4 regions of the Promicromonospora sp. NPDC090134 genome follow, and region 1 is predicted to be linked to each of the others. Evidence: riboswitches for the same ligand, from Rfam matches in the RefSeq annotation. Region 1 holds a riboswitch; each other region holds the start of a gene.
What was found. Region 1 has a riboswitch for thiamine pyrophosphate ahead of ACIPN7_RS23660 (TenA family protein). Riboswitches for the same ligand answer to the same signal wherever they lie in the genome.

Region 1 (3,657 bases):
TGGCAGCCGCGCCGGGCACGATCGTGGATCTCGGCTGCGGCCCGGGTCACCTCACCCCCGTGCTCCGCGCGCGCTGGCCCGAGGCGCGCGTCACCGGGGTGGACGCCTCCCCCGCCATGATCGCCGAGGCCCGCGCCGCCGACCCGGCGACCGAGTACGTGCTGGCCGACCTGAGCACCGACGACCACACCGCCGACCTCGTCATCAGCAACGCGGCACTCCAGTGGGTCCCGGGGCACCGCGAGCTCCTCACGACGCTCGCCGACCGGGCCGCGCAGACCTTCGCGTTCCAGGTGCCGGGCAACCACGACGCGCCCAGCCACCGGCTCCTGCGGGAGGTCGCCACCCGCGCGCCGTACGCCGACGTCGTCGGGCCGGTCGAGCGGCGGGCCACCGCCGACCCGGCCGAGTACCTGGAGATCCTGGCCCGGCCGGGCTGGGCCGTCGACACGTGGGAGACCACCTACACGCACGTGCTGCAGGGGCCGGACCCGGTGCTGCGCTGGATCTCGGCGACCGGTGCCCAGCCCACGCTCCAGGCGCTGGAGGCAAAGGACCCGGGCCTGCGCGCCCGGTTCGAGGAGGAGTTCGGCGCGGCGCTCCGGGAGGCCTACCCCGAGCGGGCGCACGGCACCCCGCTGGCGTTCCGCCGGGTGTTCGCGGTGGCCACCCGCGCCTGAGACCCCGGGCGACGAGGGCGCGCCAAGCGGAGTGGGCCGCCCCGGCCTCAGCCCTGCTGGGTGACGCGGACCTCGAGCCCGGCCAGCTCGGTGTCGACGTACTCCCGGGTCCGCTTGCCCACCAGGCCGCCGACCAGCCACGCCAGCGAGCCGGTCTGCGTGATCGCGAGCGTCACCTTGGAGCGGCCATCCGGCAGCGGCTCGACGAGGTGCTCCGCCTGCGTGGTCACGCCCGGCGCCTCGGTGATCCACGCGAAGTGCCGCGGCGGGTCCCACTCGTCCATCAGCCAGACCGCGAGCGGCAGCTCCGGCTGCTCGATCCGCACCTGGGTGCCGACGTCGGGCGGGTTGGGCCCGTCGATGATCTCGACCGACTTCATGGACGACGTCCAGTCGGGCATGTGCTCGACGTCGGACAGGACCGCCCACACCTCCTCGGGTGTCGCGTCGATCTCGGCGGAGGTGCTGTAGTTCGGCATCGGTGCTCCTGTCCTCTGGTCGGCGCCGTCGACGGCGTCACCCCCTAGTCTCGGCCCACATGGGCGGCGTCGGCCAGGTGGGGGCGGTCAAGCCCTGCTCGAAGAAGAGGTACTCGTGCACCGACGAGATCTCGAACGCCCGCAGCATGCGCTCGCGCTCGTCCGGGGAGACCCAGCGGGCGGCATCGTCGGCCAGGCGACGGGCCTGGCGGGTCGACTCCTGGAAGGCCTCGTCGCCGTAGGTGCCGATCCAGGCCCCGTACGGGTGGCCCGCCAGGCCGCCGGGGCGGCGTCCGGCGAGGTCCACGAGCACGCTCCCGACGTGCGCGTAGAGCCAGTAGCAGGGCAGGAGCGCGGCGACCGTCTCCGCGTAGCTGCCCGACGCCGCGGCGTGCAGGTGTCCCGTGTAGGCCGCGGTGACGGGGGACGGCTCGACCGCGGCGACGTCGCCCGCCACCAGTCCGGCATGGGCGCCCAGCCAGTCGCGGTGGAGCGCCGTCTCGACCTCCAGCGCCGTCACCGACGACCGCGCGAGGAAGCCCTGCGCGGCCGGGTTGGGCGCCACCCGCGCGGCGCCCGCCAGGACGCGCGAGTACTCGCGCAGGTAGGCGGCGTCCTGGGCGAGGTAGAACGCGAAGGACCCGGCGGGCAGCGAGCCGTCCGCGAGCGCCCGGACGAACGGCATGTGCTCGACGGCGTCGCGCCAGCCCGCGATGCGTTCCCAGGCCTCCTCGGTGAAGGGGCGGACGGCGGCGGGGCCGGACGGCGCGGCGGTGCCGGACGGCCCGGCGGAAACGGGGACAGCAGAAGAAGTCACGGTGGACATCCCTTCGCCAGCATGATCTGGATCAGGTTCGACGGGTGTGGTCTCAGCCCTGGCAGGGCACCCCGTGTCACGTGCGGCAGAGGCTATCGGATCCGGCGGGTCGTAGGCTGCCGCCATGACAGACCGCCCGATCCGCATCGGTGTCCAGCTCCAGCCCCAGCACGCCGACTACTCCGCGATCCGCGACGCGGTGCTCCGCGCCGAGGATGCCGGGGTGGACGTCATCTTCAACTGGGACCACTTCTTCCCGCTGCGGGGCAACCCCGACGGCAAGCACTTCGAGTGCTGGACCATGCTCGGCGCGTGGGCCGAGCAGACCGAGCGCGTGGAGATCGGCGCCCTCGTGAGCGGCATCGGCTACCGCAACCCCGACCTGCTGGCGGACATGGCCCGCACGGTCGACCACATCTCGGGCGGGCGGCTGATCCTGGGCCTGGGCGCCGGCTGGTTCGAGAAGGACTACGACCAGTTCGGCTACGAGTTCGGCACGGCGGGTTCGCGCATCGCGAGCCTGGGCGACGCGATGCCGCGCATCAAGGCCCGGCTGGCAGCCGGCAACCCGGCGCCGTCGCGCGAGATCCCGGTCCTGATCGGCGGCGGTGGCGTGCGCAAGACGCTGCGGATCGTGGCCGAGCACGCCGACATCTGGCACTCGTTCGGCGACCTGCCGACCCTGACGAGCAAGTCGGCGATCCTCGACGAGCACGGGGCCGCCGTCGGGCGCGACACCGCCGCGCTGGTCGAACGCTCGGTGGAGGCCAAGGGCGCGCCCGGTACGACCGGCGAGGCGTTCGTCGCGGCGGGGGTCACCCTGTTCACCGTCGGGGTGACCGGGCCGGACTACGACCTGTCGACCGTCACGGACTGGGTCGCCTGGCGCGACTCGCGGGGCTGACCCAGCCGCAGCGCGCTGTTCACCAGGCCCAGGTGGCTGAACGCCTGAGGCGTGTTGCCGAGGTGCCGGCCCGTGGCGGGGTCGTACTCCTCGCTGAGCAGCCCCAGGTCGTTGCGCACGGCGAGCAGCCGCTCGAACAGGGCGACGGACTCGTCGACCCGGCCGATGCCGTGCAGCGCGTCGACCAGCCAGAAGTTGCACACCAGGAACGTCGCCTCGGCGCCGGGCAGGCCGTCCACCTGGTCGTCGGCCTCGTTGTGGTACCGCCGCAGCAGCCCGTCCTGGCCGAGCTCGCGCTGCACGGCGTCCACGGTGCCGACGACCCGGGGATCGTCCCAGGGCAGGAAGCCGACCTGGCCGATCAGCAGCAGCGCGGCGTCGAGCCCGTCCGAGCCGTAGAACTGCGTGAACGTGTTCCGCTCTGCGTCGAACCCGTGGGTGCACACGTCGTCGTGGATCCGGTCGCGCACGGCGCGCCAGCGCTCGACGGGCTCGTCCGCCAGGCCGTACTTCTCGACCGCCCGCACGGCTCGGTCGAAACCCGCCCAGGCCATGACGCGCGAGTGCACGAAGGCGCGCCGGGGGCCGCGCACCTCCCAGAGCCCGTTGTCGAGGTCGTCCCAGTGCTCCTCGAGGTGCTCCAGCAGCGCCCGCTGCAGCCGCCACACGTCCTCGTCCTGCTCCAGCCCCGCCTCGCGCGCATGGTGCAGGGCGTCCAGCGTCTCGCCCCACACGTCGATCTGGAGCTGGCTCGCCGCGTCGTTGCCGATCCGCACC
Region 2 (3,657 bases), on a different contig from region 1:
TCCCGGCGCCTCCGGACGGGTCCGACCCCGCGATCGTCAGCGCCACGACCGGATGACCGGGCGGGCGGACGCGCGGGGGTGCGTCGACGCGCGCGGCGGCGTCGGCGACCTGGGCCGCGTCCCGTGCGGACGCGCTCACGAGGCGGGTCCCGTCGTGGTGCGCGAGCGCGCGTCCGACCGGTTCTCGGCCCGCGCCGCCGCCCAGGCCAGCGCGATCTCCCGTGCCGCGGCGGCCGGGTCGGGCCGGCCGCAGACGGCGGAGACGACGGCGCTGCCGGCCGCACCGGCGCCGTGCAGCGCGGCGACGTCCGCGGCCCGCAGCCCGCCGATCGCCACGCACGGCAGCGCCGCGGCGGCCGTGACGACGCTCAGCCGGGCGAACCCGATCGCCGGCCGGGCGTCCGACTTGGTCAGGGTGGGTCGCACCGGGCCCACGCCGAGCAGATCGACGGTGCCGGGCGGGAGATCGACCGCGGCTCGCGCCTCCTCGGGCGTGCTGACGCTCAGCCCGAGGTGCCGGTCCGGGCCCAGCAGCCGACGCGCGGAGACGGGGTCGAGGTCGCGCTGGCCCACGTGGGCGCCGTCGGCGTCGATCGCGAGCGCCACGTCCACCCGGTCGTCCACCACGAGCGGCACCCCGAGCGGCCGCAGCAGGGTGACCAGCGCGCGGCCGAGGTCCACCAACTCACGGGTGGTCGCGCCCGGGTCCCGGAGCTGGACGGCGGTCACGCCGCCGTCGACCGCCGCGCCCACCGTGGCGACGACCCCGGCGGGGCCGCCGCACTGCCCGGTGTCGGTGACGAGGTAGACGGACGGGTCGAGGCGGATCCGGGCGCTCACGCCTCGGCCCGTGCGGGCTCGTGCCCGGTGGCGGGCTCGTTCACCAGCCCGGCGCCGAACCCGACGGCCTCGGCGTCGACGTCGAACACGCGGTCGACGAGCTCCACGGCGAAGCTGCCGGGGGTGGTCGACGTGGTGCGGTCGGCGGCGACGCACAGCCAGGCTGTCGCGGTGGTCGCGGCGAGCAGGCGGTCCTCGGTGACGGCACTGCACGCGGCGACCAGCGCGCCGAGCGAGCAGCCGACGCCGGTCACGCGCGTCATCAGGGAGGTGCCCGCCTGGACGCGCACGACGCGCTCGCCGTCGGTGATCAGGTCGGAGGCGCCGCTGACGGCGATCACGGCGCCGGAGGACCGGGCCAGGGAGAGCGCGACGTCCCGCACGCCGTCGGGCGTGTCCAGGGAGTCGACGCCCCGGCCGCCTGCGCCGCCGGCGAGCGCCTGGATCTCGGACGCGTTGCCGCGCACGACGGCGGGGCCGCGCGCGAAGAGCTCGGCCGCGAGGCGGGTGCGCAGTGGCAGCGCGCCGATGGCCACGGGGTCGAGCACCCAGGGCACGCCGGCGGCGGTGGCGCCGTCGACGGCGGCGCGCATGCCGTCGGCCTGGCCGCCCTCGACGGTGCCGAGGTTGATGAGCAGGCCGCCGGCGACACCGGCCAGGACGGGCGCCTCCTCGGGGTCGGCGACCATGGCCGGTGCCGCGCCGGCGGCGAGCAGCACGTTGGCGGTGAAGTTGGTGACCACCACGTTGGTCACGCAGTGCACCAGGGGGGCGGTGTCGCGCACCGCGGTGACGACCGACGCGACGGCGTCGGGCAGGACGGAGCCCATGAGGCGTTCCCTTCGCTAGCACTACCTAGATCAGGTTCCACGGGTGCATCTCAGCCGGACTGGTGCCCGGCGCCCCGCGCCAAGTGGGCCGACCATATACGGCCGGTGCCCGTCTCGGGAACCGTCGGTGCGTGCTGGAAGGAGGGGTCAGGGGCGGTACCGCAGCCCGTCGACGAGCAGGTCGAGCATGCGCCGGCCGTGGTCGGGCTCCTCGTCGCTCATCGGCAGGGACAGCTTGGAGACGGCGTACAGCAAGTCCTTCGGGCTGGCGACGGCGCGGATGGCGCCGGCCTCGGCGGCGGTGTCGAGCAGCGAGCCGACGGCAGGGCCGAGCCGCCCGATGAAGTAGGCGGGCAGCGCGTCGAACGTCGGGTCGCCGGAGTGGAGCGCCGAGGCGAGGCCCCGCTTGGTCGCCAGGAACTGGGTGTACCGGTGGAGCCACTTCTCCAGCGCGGTGACGGGGTCGTGCTCGGCGGCCAGGGCGGGGGCAGCGTCGGCGGTGGCGTCGACCTCGGCCTGGAAGACGGCCTTGACCAGGTCCGAGCGCTTGGGGAAGTGCCGGTAGAGCGTGCCGACCCCGACGCCGGCCAGGTCGGCGATCTCCTTGGCGGGCGCGTCCACGCCCGACGTGCCGAAGACGGTCTTGGCGGCGTCGAGCAGCGCGTCGATGTTGCGCTGCGCGTCGCGGCGCAGGGGCCGCTGCTCTGTGTGCTGGGTCACTTCTCTCCTGGTCTCTTGCTAACCGGAATGGCTTTCCATATAGTTCCGGAAGGGCGTTCCGCTTCGTTCCAGAGTACGGCACCGCGGAGACGCCCACCAGACCTCTCGACCCCAGGAGGGCCCATGCAGTACCGCAGCCTCGGCCGGACCGGCATCAAGGTCAGCCCCTACGCCCTCGGCGCGATGATGTTCGGCGCGATCGGCAACCCCGACCACGACGAGTCCGTCAAGATCATCCACAAGGCCCTCGACGCGGGCATCAACTTCATCGACACCGCCGACGCCTACTCCCGCGGCGAGTCCGAGGAGATCGTGGGCAAGGCGCTCAAGGGGCGGCGCGACGACGTCGTGCTGGCCACCAAGGTGCACCTGCCCATGAGCGACGACCCCAACCACCGCGGCAACTCGCGGCGCTGGATCATCGCCGAGGTGGAGAACTCGCTGCGCCGCCTGGGCACCGACCACATCGACCTGTACCAGATCCACCGGCCCGACCCGGACACGGACGTCGCGGACACGCTGGCCGCGCTGACCTACCTCATCAACTCCGGCAAGGTGCGCGCCATCGGCTCGTCCACGATGCCCGCCGCCGACATGGTCCAGGCGCAGTGGGTGGCCGAGCGGCGCGGCCTGGAGCGGTTCCGCACCGAGCAGCCGCCGTACTCGATCCTGAACCGCGGCATCGAGCGCGACGTCCTGCCCGTGGCCCAGCAGTACGGCATGGGCACCCTCGTGTGGAGCCCGCTCGCCGGCGGGATGCTCACCGGCAGGTACCGCAAGGGGCGTGCCAGCGACGCCCATCGGGCCCAGTTCGGGTTCGCGCACCTGCAGGACGAGCGGCGCCTCGACGTCGTCGAGCAGCTCATCCCCGTCGCCGAGGAGGCCGGGATGCCGCTGAACCACCTCGCGATGGCGTTCGCGATCGCCCACCCGGGCGTCACCTCCGCGATCATCGGCCCGCGCACCATGGAGCACCTCGACAGCGCGCTCGCGGGCGCCGAGGTCAGCCTGAGCGACGAGATCCTCGACCGGATCGACGCCGTCGTGCCGCCCGGCACCGACATCGGCCGCCTCGACGCGGCCTACGACCCGCCGGCCATCCAGCAGGCGACCCTGCGCCGTCGGCCCACGGAACAGCGCGCGGCCGTCGCCTGACCCGCCCGCTGCGCAGGCCGCGCCCGCTGCGTCGGGCCGCGCCCGATAGTGCGCTTCTACCCAGCCATTACGCCCGGAAACACGCCAGTTTCGGGCGCAATGACTGGGCAGA
Region 3 (3,657 bases), on a different contig from region 1:
CGCGAAGGGCGGGAGCACGTCGACCGTGACGCCGTCCGGCACGGTCGCCTCGTCCGCCGTGGCCCGGGCGCCCGCGACCAGCAGCGCGCACTTCGGCAGCACGGCACCCAGGGCCGGGTGGGCGGAGGCGAGGGCGCCGCGGAGGGCGGCGACCGACGTCGGACCGTCGAGCTGTTCGGTGGGGCGCCCCGCGGCCTCCCGGGCGCCGGCGAAGTAGCGGACCGTGATCACTCGGCACGCACCCAGTCGCCCGACTTGCCGCCCGTCTTGCGCTCCAGCCGGACGTCCGCGAGCGTGACCGACTTGTCCAGGCCCTTCACCATGTCGATCACGGCGAGGCCGGCGACCGCTACGGCGGTGAGCGCCTCCATCTCGACGCCGGTGCGGTCGGCCGTCCGGACGGTCGCGGTGACGACGACGCCGTCGTCGGTCACCTCCAGGTCCACCGCCGCACCGTGCACGCCGATCACGTGGGCCAGCGGCAGCAGGTCGGGCGTCTTCTTGGCCGCGGCGATGCCCGCGATGCGCGCCACCGCGAGCACGTCGCCCTTGGGCACGGCGCCGTCGCGCAGCGCCTGGATCACGGCAGGGGTGCAGCGGACCAGGCCGGAGGCCGTGGCCGAGCGGACGGTCGGCTGCTTGGCGGTGACGTCGACCATGCGGGCCTGGCCGCGGTCATCGAGGTGCGTGAAGCTCACGGCACCAGGGTGTCATGCCCTCACACGGCGCTGCGCCGCGCGGCGATCCGCACCGCGGCGCGGTGGGCACCCTTCGCGGCGAGGCGCTTGGCGAAGACCGCGGTCCCGGCGGCGACGGCCGCGAACACGGTCGCCTGCAGCAGGTCCAGCTCCGGGTCGTCGGGCTTGTTGGGCGCGTCGTTACCCGTCACGCCCTTCCAGATCATGCTGACCGCCTTCTGGGCGACCCAGCCGGCCGCGATCGTCAGGGCGAGAGTGCCGACCTTCTCGCCGAGTGTCTGTTCCGTCTCAATCTGGGCCATCTCCACACCGTAGTCCTCGGCAGCCGACTAGGCTGCATGGAAACGACAGGGGAGCGCCCCGATGGCGCTGAGAGTGCGGAGAGCCGCAGACCCTTGAACCTGATCCGGGTAACACCGGCGGAGGAAGTCGGAGGAATGATGTCGCGTCTTTCCGGTGCCCACGGGGGCACCATCCCTACCGTCGCGGTCGCGCTGTCGGCGGCGCTGCTGCTCGCCGGGTGCTCCGGCGGCTCCGGTTCCGGCGACGACGCGTCCGGCGCCGGCGACCCGGGGACCGTGACGCTGGTGACCCACGACTCCTGGGCGCTCGACGAGAAGCTGATCGACCAGTTCGAGCAGGAGTCCGGCACGACGGTCGAGGTCAGCGCCGCGGGTGACGCCGGCACGCTGGTGAACCAGCTCGTGCTCACCAAGGACGCCCCGCTCGGGGACGCGGTGTTCGGCATCGACAACACGTTCGCCTCCCGCGCGCTGGAGGCCGGCGTGGTCGAGGAGTACACGTCCGCGGACCTGCCCGAGGGCGCCGAGCAGCTCGGCGGCGCGCTCACGCCCGTCGACCAGGGCGACGTCTGCGTCAACGCCGACGAGGCGTGGTTCGAGGAGTCCGGCCTGGAGGTGCCGACGACGCTGGAGGACCTCGCCGACCCGCAGTACAAGGACCTGCTCGTGGTGACCAACCCGGCGACGTCGTCCCCGGGGCTCGCGTTCCTGCTGGCGACGATCGGGGCGTTCGGCGAGGACGGGTTCGAGGACTACTGGGCCTCGCTCGTCGACAACGGCGTCAAGGTCGCTGACTCGTGGGAGGACGCGTACTACGTCGACTTCTCCGGGGCGGGCGAGGGCGGCGAACGGCCGCTCGCGCTGTCCTACGCGACGTCGCCGGCGTTCACGGTGAGCGAGGACGGCTCGGAGTCGACCACGAGCGCGCTGCTGGAGACCTGCTTCCGGCAGGTCGAGTACGCGGGTGTGCTCGCGGGCTCCGACAACCCGGAGGGCGCCCGGGCGCTGGTGGACTTCCTGCTCACTCACGACGTCCAGGCCGCCCTGCCCGAGTCGATGTACATGTACCCGGCCGACGCGGCCGTGGAGCTGCCCGCCGACTGGCAGAAGTTCGCGCCCCAGGCCGACGCCCCGTTCGAGGTGGACCCGGCCGACGTGAGCGAGCACCGCGACGAGTGGATCGAACGGTGGACCGCGACGGTCGTGGGCTGAGCCGGAGGCGCAGCGCAGGGTGGGGGCCGAGGAACGAGGCACCCGCCCGGAGTGGAGCCGCAGGCTCAGCCCACCAAGGGCGGAGTTTGATGAGGCACGGCCTGCGGCCCGCACCCCTGCTCTGGGGGGCGGCGGTCGCCGTCCCCCTCGGCTTCCTCGCGGTCTTCTTCGCGTGGCCGGTGGCGGCGCTCGTGGTCCGCGGGTTCGTGCCCGACGGCGCGCTCGACCTCACCGGGTTCGTCGAGGTGCTCACCCGCCCGCGCACGTGGCGGCTCGTGGGGCTCACCCTCACCCAGGCCGTGCTCGGCACGGCGTTCTCCGTGCTGCTGGGCCTGCCGCTCGCCTACCTGCTGTACCGGCGGTCGTTCCCCGGGCGCAGCCTGGCGCGCGGGCTGGTGACCGTGCCGTTCGTGCTGCCCGCCGTGGTGGTCGGCGTCGCGTTCCGCGCGCTGTTCGCGCCGAGCGGCACGCTCGGGTTCCTCGGGCTGGAGGAGTCGCTCGCCGGGATCGTCGTCGCGCTCGTCTTCTTCAACGTGTCCGTGGTGGTGCGCACCGTCGGCGGGCTCTGGGAGCGGCTCGACCCCCGAGCCGAGGAGGCCGCGGCCTCGCTGGGTGCGGCACCGGCCCGGGTCTTCCGGACCGTCACGCTGCCGTCGCTCGCGCCCGCGATCACGTCGGCGGCGTCGGTGGTGTTCCTGTTCTGCGCCACGGCGTTCGGGGTGGTGCTGGTGCTCGGCGGCGTGCGGTACGGCACCATCGAGACCGAGATCTGGACCCGCACGACCCAGTTCCTGGACCTGCGCTCGGCCTCGGTGCTGTCGATCCTGCAGCTCGTCGTCATCTCCGCGGCCCTGGCCGTGTCCGCACGCGCCCGACGGCGGCGCGAGGCCGCCCTGCACCTCGTCTCCGCGCGGCGTTCGGCACGCCCGCTGTCCTGGCGGTCGCCCGCCGACGTGGGCGCGGTGCTCGCGGGCACCGCGATCGTCGCCGGGCTCATCGCGGTGCCGCTCGCCGGGCTCGTCGTCCGCTCGTTCCGGGAGCCGGACGGGTCGTGGGGCCCGGGGAACTACCTGGCGCTCGGCACCACCGGCGAGCGGAACGCACTCGTCGTCACCGTGTGGGAGGCCACCGCGACGTCGCTGCGGATCGCGCTGACCGCCACCCTGATCGCCCTGGTCGTGGGTGGTCTCGTGGCGCTCGTCGTGTCCCGGCGGCCCCGTTCCGTGGGCGCGCGCCGGGCCATCGGCACGCTCGACGGCCTGTTCATGCTGCCGCTGGGCGTCTCCGCCGTGACCGTCGGGTTCGGCTTTCTCATCACCATGGACCAGCCCGTGCTCGGCGTGGACCTGCGCACCTCCGGGCTGCTCGTGCCGGTGGCGCAGGCCGTCGTGGCCGTGCCGCTCGTCGTCCGCACCGTGCTGCCCGTGCTCCGGGCGATCGACCCG
Region 4 (3,657 bases), on a different contig from region 1:
GGTCCACGCGGCGTCCGTGTCGAACCCCGGCTCGGTCAGCCCTTCCTCCTCGAGGAACCGGACGAACCCGTCCCACACCTCCGCGCGCTGCGCGCCCCAGTCGCCGGACGCGTACTGCGGGCCGAGCCACCGCGCGCTCGCCCCGACCAGCTCCGGGTCGAGCTCGGGCGCGGCCTCCAGCAGCACCTGCGCCGCGCGGTCGGGGTCGGCCGCCGCTTCCTCGTACCCGCGCGAGAGCGCGGCCAGGAACCCGCGGGCGACGTCCGGCTCCTCGTCCAGCAGCGACCGGGACGTCGCCACGAGCGGCGTGTACCAGTCGGGGATGCAGTCGAGATGGTCGCGGAACGCGATGGTGTCGACGTCGAGCCCGTCCACCTCGCCCAGCCGGATCGTGTCCCAGGCGTCGAACACCCAGGCGGTGTCGAACTGGTCCTCGGTCAGGCCGATGCGGAAGTCGTCGCTGACGAGCGGCGCGAACTCGACCCGCGCGGGATCGCCGCCGTCGCACTCCACGAGCTTGCTGATCAGAGCCTTCTCGAGGTCGGACTCGTAGGACCCGTACCGCTTGCCCTCCAGGTCCCGGGGCCGGGTGATCCCGTCGTCCGCGAGGCTGATCAGCGACGACGTGTTGTGCTCGATCACGGTCGCGACGGAGACGACGTCGGCGCCCGCCGCGCGCGCCGGGACCAGGCCCTCCGCCACGGAGTAGGCGAAGTCGGCCTGGCCGGCCGCGACGAGCTGCAGGCCGGAGGTCTCGCCGGGCTCGACGATCTCGACGTCGAGCCCCTCCTCCTCGAACCAGCCCTCCGCCTGGGCCAGGTAGAGGCCGGAGTGGTTGGTGTTGGGCGTCCAGTCGAGCACGACGGTGACCTCGCGCAGGCCGCCGTCGGACGCCGCGTCGGCGGTGCCCGCGGCGGTGCCGCAGCCCGCGAGCGCCAGCGGCGCGAGCGCGGCGAGGACCAGGGCGGGGGTACGGGACAGGTTCATGATTTTCCTCTCTGCCACGGCGTCGCGACGCGGGTGAGCGCGGCGACGAGGGCGAAGAACAGGCCGGACAGGAGGGCGATCAGGACGACGCCCACGAAGATCTGGTCCACGGCGTACGCCTTGCGGGACCGCTGCACGAACACGCCGAGGCCGGACTGCCCGGCGAGGTACTCGGCGACCACCGCCGCGCCCACGGCATAGGTCGCGGCGACCCGCAGGCCCGCGAGCGCGCCCGGGACCGACGCCGGCAGGCGGACCAGCAGGAACTGGTCCAGGCGGGTACCGCCCAGGCCGGCGACCATGTCGGAGTGCTCGGCGTCGACAGCGCGCATCGCGCCCACCGCCGAGACCAGGACGGGGAAGAAGACGGTGAGCGACACCAGGATCACCTTGGGCAGCAGGCCGAAACCCGCCCACAGGATCATCAGCGGCGCGAGCACGACCACCGGCACCGTCTGCGTGAGCACGACGAGCGGGTACACCGCGTCGCCGGTCACGCGGGAGGCCGTGACCACGATGCTCAGCAGCAGGCCGGCGACCGCGCCGAGCGCGAGCCCGGCGGCGGCCTCGGTCAGAGTGGTCACGACGTGCGGTCCGAGCAGCGGCGCCACCTCGACGGCGGTCCGGGCCACCTGCGACGGCGCGGGCAGCACGAACTCGGGCACGCCCGCGAGGCGCACCCAGGCCTCCCACACCGCGAGCAGCGCCGCGACGGTCAGGAGCGGGGCGAGGACCCGCCCGGCCCGGCGTCCGACCCGATGTGCGAGGCCTCGCTCGCGCCTGGCCGGACGCCGTCCGGACTGCCGCCACCCGGCAGCCTCGCCCTGCCCCGCCGCCCGCCGCCGCGCGACGGCGCGCGTGCTCACGCCCGGAACTTGGTGACGAGGTCCGCGATGGTGGGGCCGGCGTCGTCGGCGCCCTGGCTGACCTTGATGTTGGACTGGACGCCGTCCGCGCCGGCGGCGAGCGTCGCCTCGTGGACGGCGCGCAGCAGCGCCCACACCTCGTCGGGGCTGCCCTGGACGAACGTGCCCATGGCGCCCACCTCATGAGTGAGCCCGGACGCCTGGATGACGGCGATGGCGGCATCCACGTGCGCGTACCTCGCGTCGGGCGTGCCGCTGGGGCGGGGAGAGACCTGGATCTCGGCAAGCATGTGCGACCTCCGTGCACGGGCATGCCAGAGGTCGCCGGTTCCCGACAGGGGGCGCGCGACCACGTCCCCGCGCAGGGGACGGCCTCGACCGAACGCCCGTGCCGTCAGGCACGTCCTTCCGCTGGCATTACCCAGTTCAAGTGATCGGGTCGACGGCGTCGGGCGTGGTGCCCAGGCCTTCCTCTCAGCCCGGCTACCCCGAGCTCCCCGCGTTGGCGGGGCCACCGTACCGCTGGTCGCGGCAGGTCCGGAAGCCTGCTCACCTTCGAGGCCCGACTTTCTTCGCTTTCAGCAGCGTGAAAGCGAAGAAACTCGGGCCTCGAAGGTGAAGGGGAGGACCAGCCGGATCACTCGCCCGGGTAGACCAGGCCGATCTGCTCGCGGATCGTGTCCAGGGTGGCCATGATCGCCACCGTCTCCTCACGCGGGAGCAGCGGGCTGTCCAGCTCGCCGGCCGCCACCAGGCGCTCGGCCTCGGCCGCCTGGAAGTGCATGCCGCGCCCCGTCACCTCGGCGGTGAAGGTCTCGGTCTCGGTGCCCGAGGCGTCGTAGACGTGCACCGTGGACGGGTTGTACCAGGTCGCGTCGATCTCGATGCGACCCTCGGTGCCCAGGATCGAGGCCCGGTTGGGCCCGCGGGTGTCCGACGCCGACACGGTCGTGGCGACCCGGGCGCCGTCGTACCCGAAGATCGTGGCGACGGTGGCGTCCGCGCCCGTCTCCTTGAACGTGGCGTGCGACTGCACGGTGAGCGGCTCGCCGAACAGGTCCCAGGCGAACGAGACCGGGTAGATGCCCAGGTCCAGCAGGGAGCCGCCGCCCAGGGCGAGGTCGTTGATGCGGTGGCCCGGGTCGTCGGGCAGGTCCTGGGTGTGGTCGACCATCAGGGTGCGCACCTCGCCCAGCGCGCCCGACGCGATGATCTCGCGCACACGCGCCATGTGCGGCAGGAACCGGGTCCACATGGCCTCCAGGACCACGAGCCCCTTCGACTCCGCCAGGTCCACGATCTCGCGCGCCTCGGCGGCGTTGAGCGTGAACGGCTTCTCGACCAGCACGTGCTTGCCGGCCTCGAGCACCAGCTTCGCGGCCTCCGCGTGCATCGGGTGCGGCGTGGCCACGTAGACGATGTCGACCTCGGGGTCGGCCACGAGGTTCTCGTAGGAGCCGTGCGCCGTCGGGATGCCGAAGCGGTCGGCGAACGTCCGGGCCTTCTCCAGGGAGCGGGACCCCACCGCCTGCACGGTGAAGCCGTTGTCGTTCAGGTCTGATGTGAAGCTCGCGGCGATCCCGCCGGCCGCCAGGATGCCCCATCGCAGGTGTGTCATGCGTTCGAGCGTAGTGCCCCCGCCGAGGTAGAACTGTGGCCCAACCCCGGGTCAGGGGTTGGGCCACAGTTCTATCTCGCCACAGTTCTACCTCGGCGGGATGGAGGGGGTCAGTTGACCTGGATGGTCATGTGACCTGTCTGGGTGTCCTGCGTGAGCACCTTGATGGTGGTGCCCGTGCCGCCG

Region 2: linked by a shared signal. The riboswitch ahead of thiM (hydroxyethylthiazole kinase) and the one ahead of ACIPN7_RS23660 (TenA family protein) in region 1 are both predicted to bind thiamine pyrophosphate.
Region 3: linked by a shared signal. The riboswitch ahead of ACIPN7_RS27825 (thiamine ABC transporter substrate binding subunit) and the one ahead of ACIPN7_RS23660 (TenA family protein) in region 1 are both predicted to bind thiamine pyrophosphate.
Region 4: linked by a shared signal. The riboswitch ahead of ACIPN7_RS00590 (MTH1187 family thiamine-binding protein) and the one ahead of ACIPN7_RS23660 (TenA family protein) in region 1 are both predicted to bind thiamine pyrophosphate.

The regions. Positions count from the first base shown of each region.
Region 1 covers NZ_JBIVCZ010000010.1:29,339-32,995, forward strand. The annotation lists gene ACIPN7_RS23650 (methyltransferase domain-containing protein) at 1-680, shown strand, start outside; gene ACIPN7_RS23655 (SRPBCC family protein) at 728-1,159, opposite strand; gene ACIPN7_RS23660 (TenA family protein) at 1,197-1,976, opposite strand; TPP riboswitch at 1,968-2,060, opposite strand; gene ACIPN7_RS23665 (LLM class F420-dependent oxidoreductase) at 2,101-2,880, shown strand; gene ACIPN7_RS23670 (glycoside hydrolase family 15 protein) at 2,826-3,657, opposite strand, start outside.
Region 2 covers NZ_JBIVCZ010000002.1:138,237-141,893, reverse strand. The annotation lists gene thiD (bifunctional hydroxymethylpyrimidine kinase/phosphomethylpyrimidine kinase) at 1-46, opposite strand, end outside; gene thiE (thiamine phosphate synthase) at 136-840, opposite strand; gene thiM (hydroxyethylthiazole kinase) at 837-1,670, opposite strand; TPP riboswitch at 1,660-1,757, opposite strand; gene ACIPN7_RS07065 (TetR/AcrR family transcriptional regulator) at 1,818-2,390, opposite strand; gene ACIPN7_RS07060 (aldo/keto reductase) at 2,514-3,545, shown strand.
Region 3 covers NZ_JBIVCZ010000014.1:120,082-123,738, reverse strand. The annotation lists gene ACIPN7_RS27840 (MoaD/ThiS family protein) at 1-231, opposite strand, end outside; gene moaC (cyclic pyranopterin monophosphate synthase MoaC) at 228-698, opposite strand; gene ACIPN7_RS27830 (DUF4235 domain-containing protein) at 719-1,000, opposite strand; TPP riboswitch at 1,038-1,143, shown strand; gene ACIPN7_RS27825 (thiamine ABC transporter substrate binding subunit) at 1,139-2,212, shown strand; gene ACIPN7_RS27820 (ABC transporter permease) at 2,302-3,657, shown strand, end outside.
Region 4 covers NZ_JBIVCZ010000001.1:125,574-129,230, forward strand. The annotation lists gene ACIPN7_RS00580 (ABC transporter substrate-binding protein) at 1-987, opposite strand, end outside; gene ACIPN7_RS00585 (ABC transporter permease) at 984-1,853, opposite strand; gene ACIPN7_RS00590 (MTH1187 family thiamine-binding protein) at 1,850-2,143, opposite strand; TPP riboswitch at 2,254-2,356, opposite strand; gene ACIPN7_RS00595 (Gfo/Idh/MocA family protein) at 2,491-3,471, opposite strand; gene ACIPN7_RS00600 (immune inhibitor A domain-containing protein) at 3,582-3,657, opposite strand, start outside.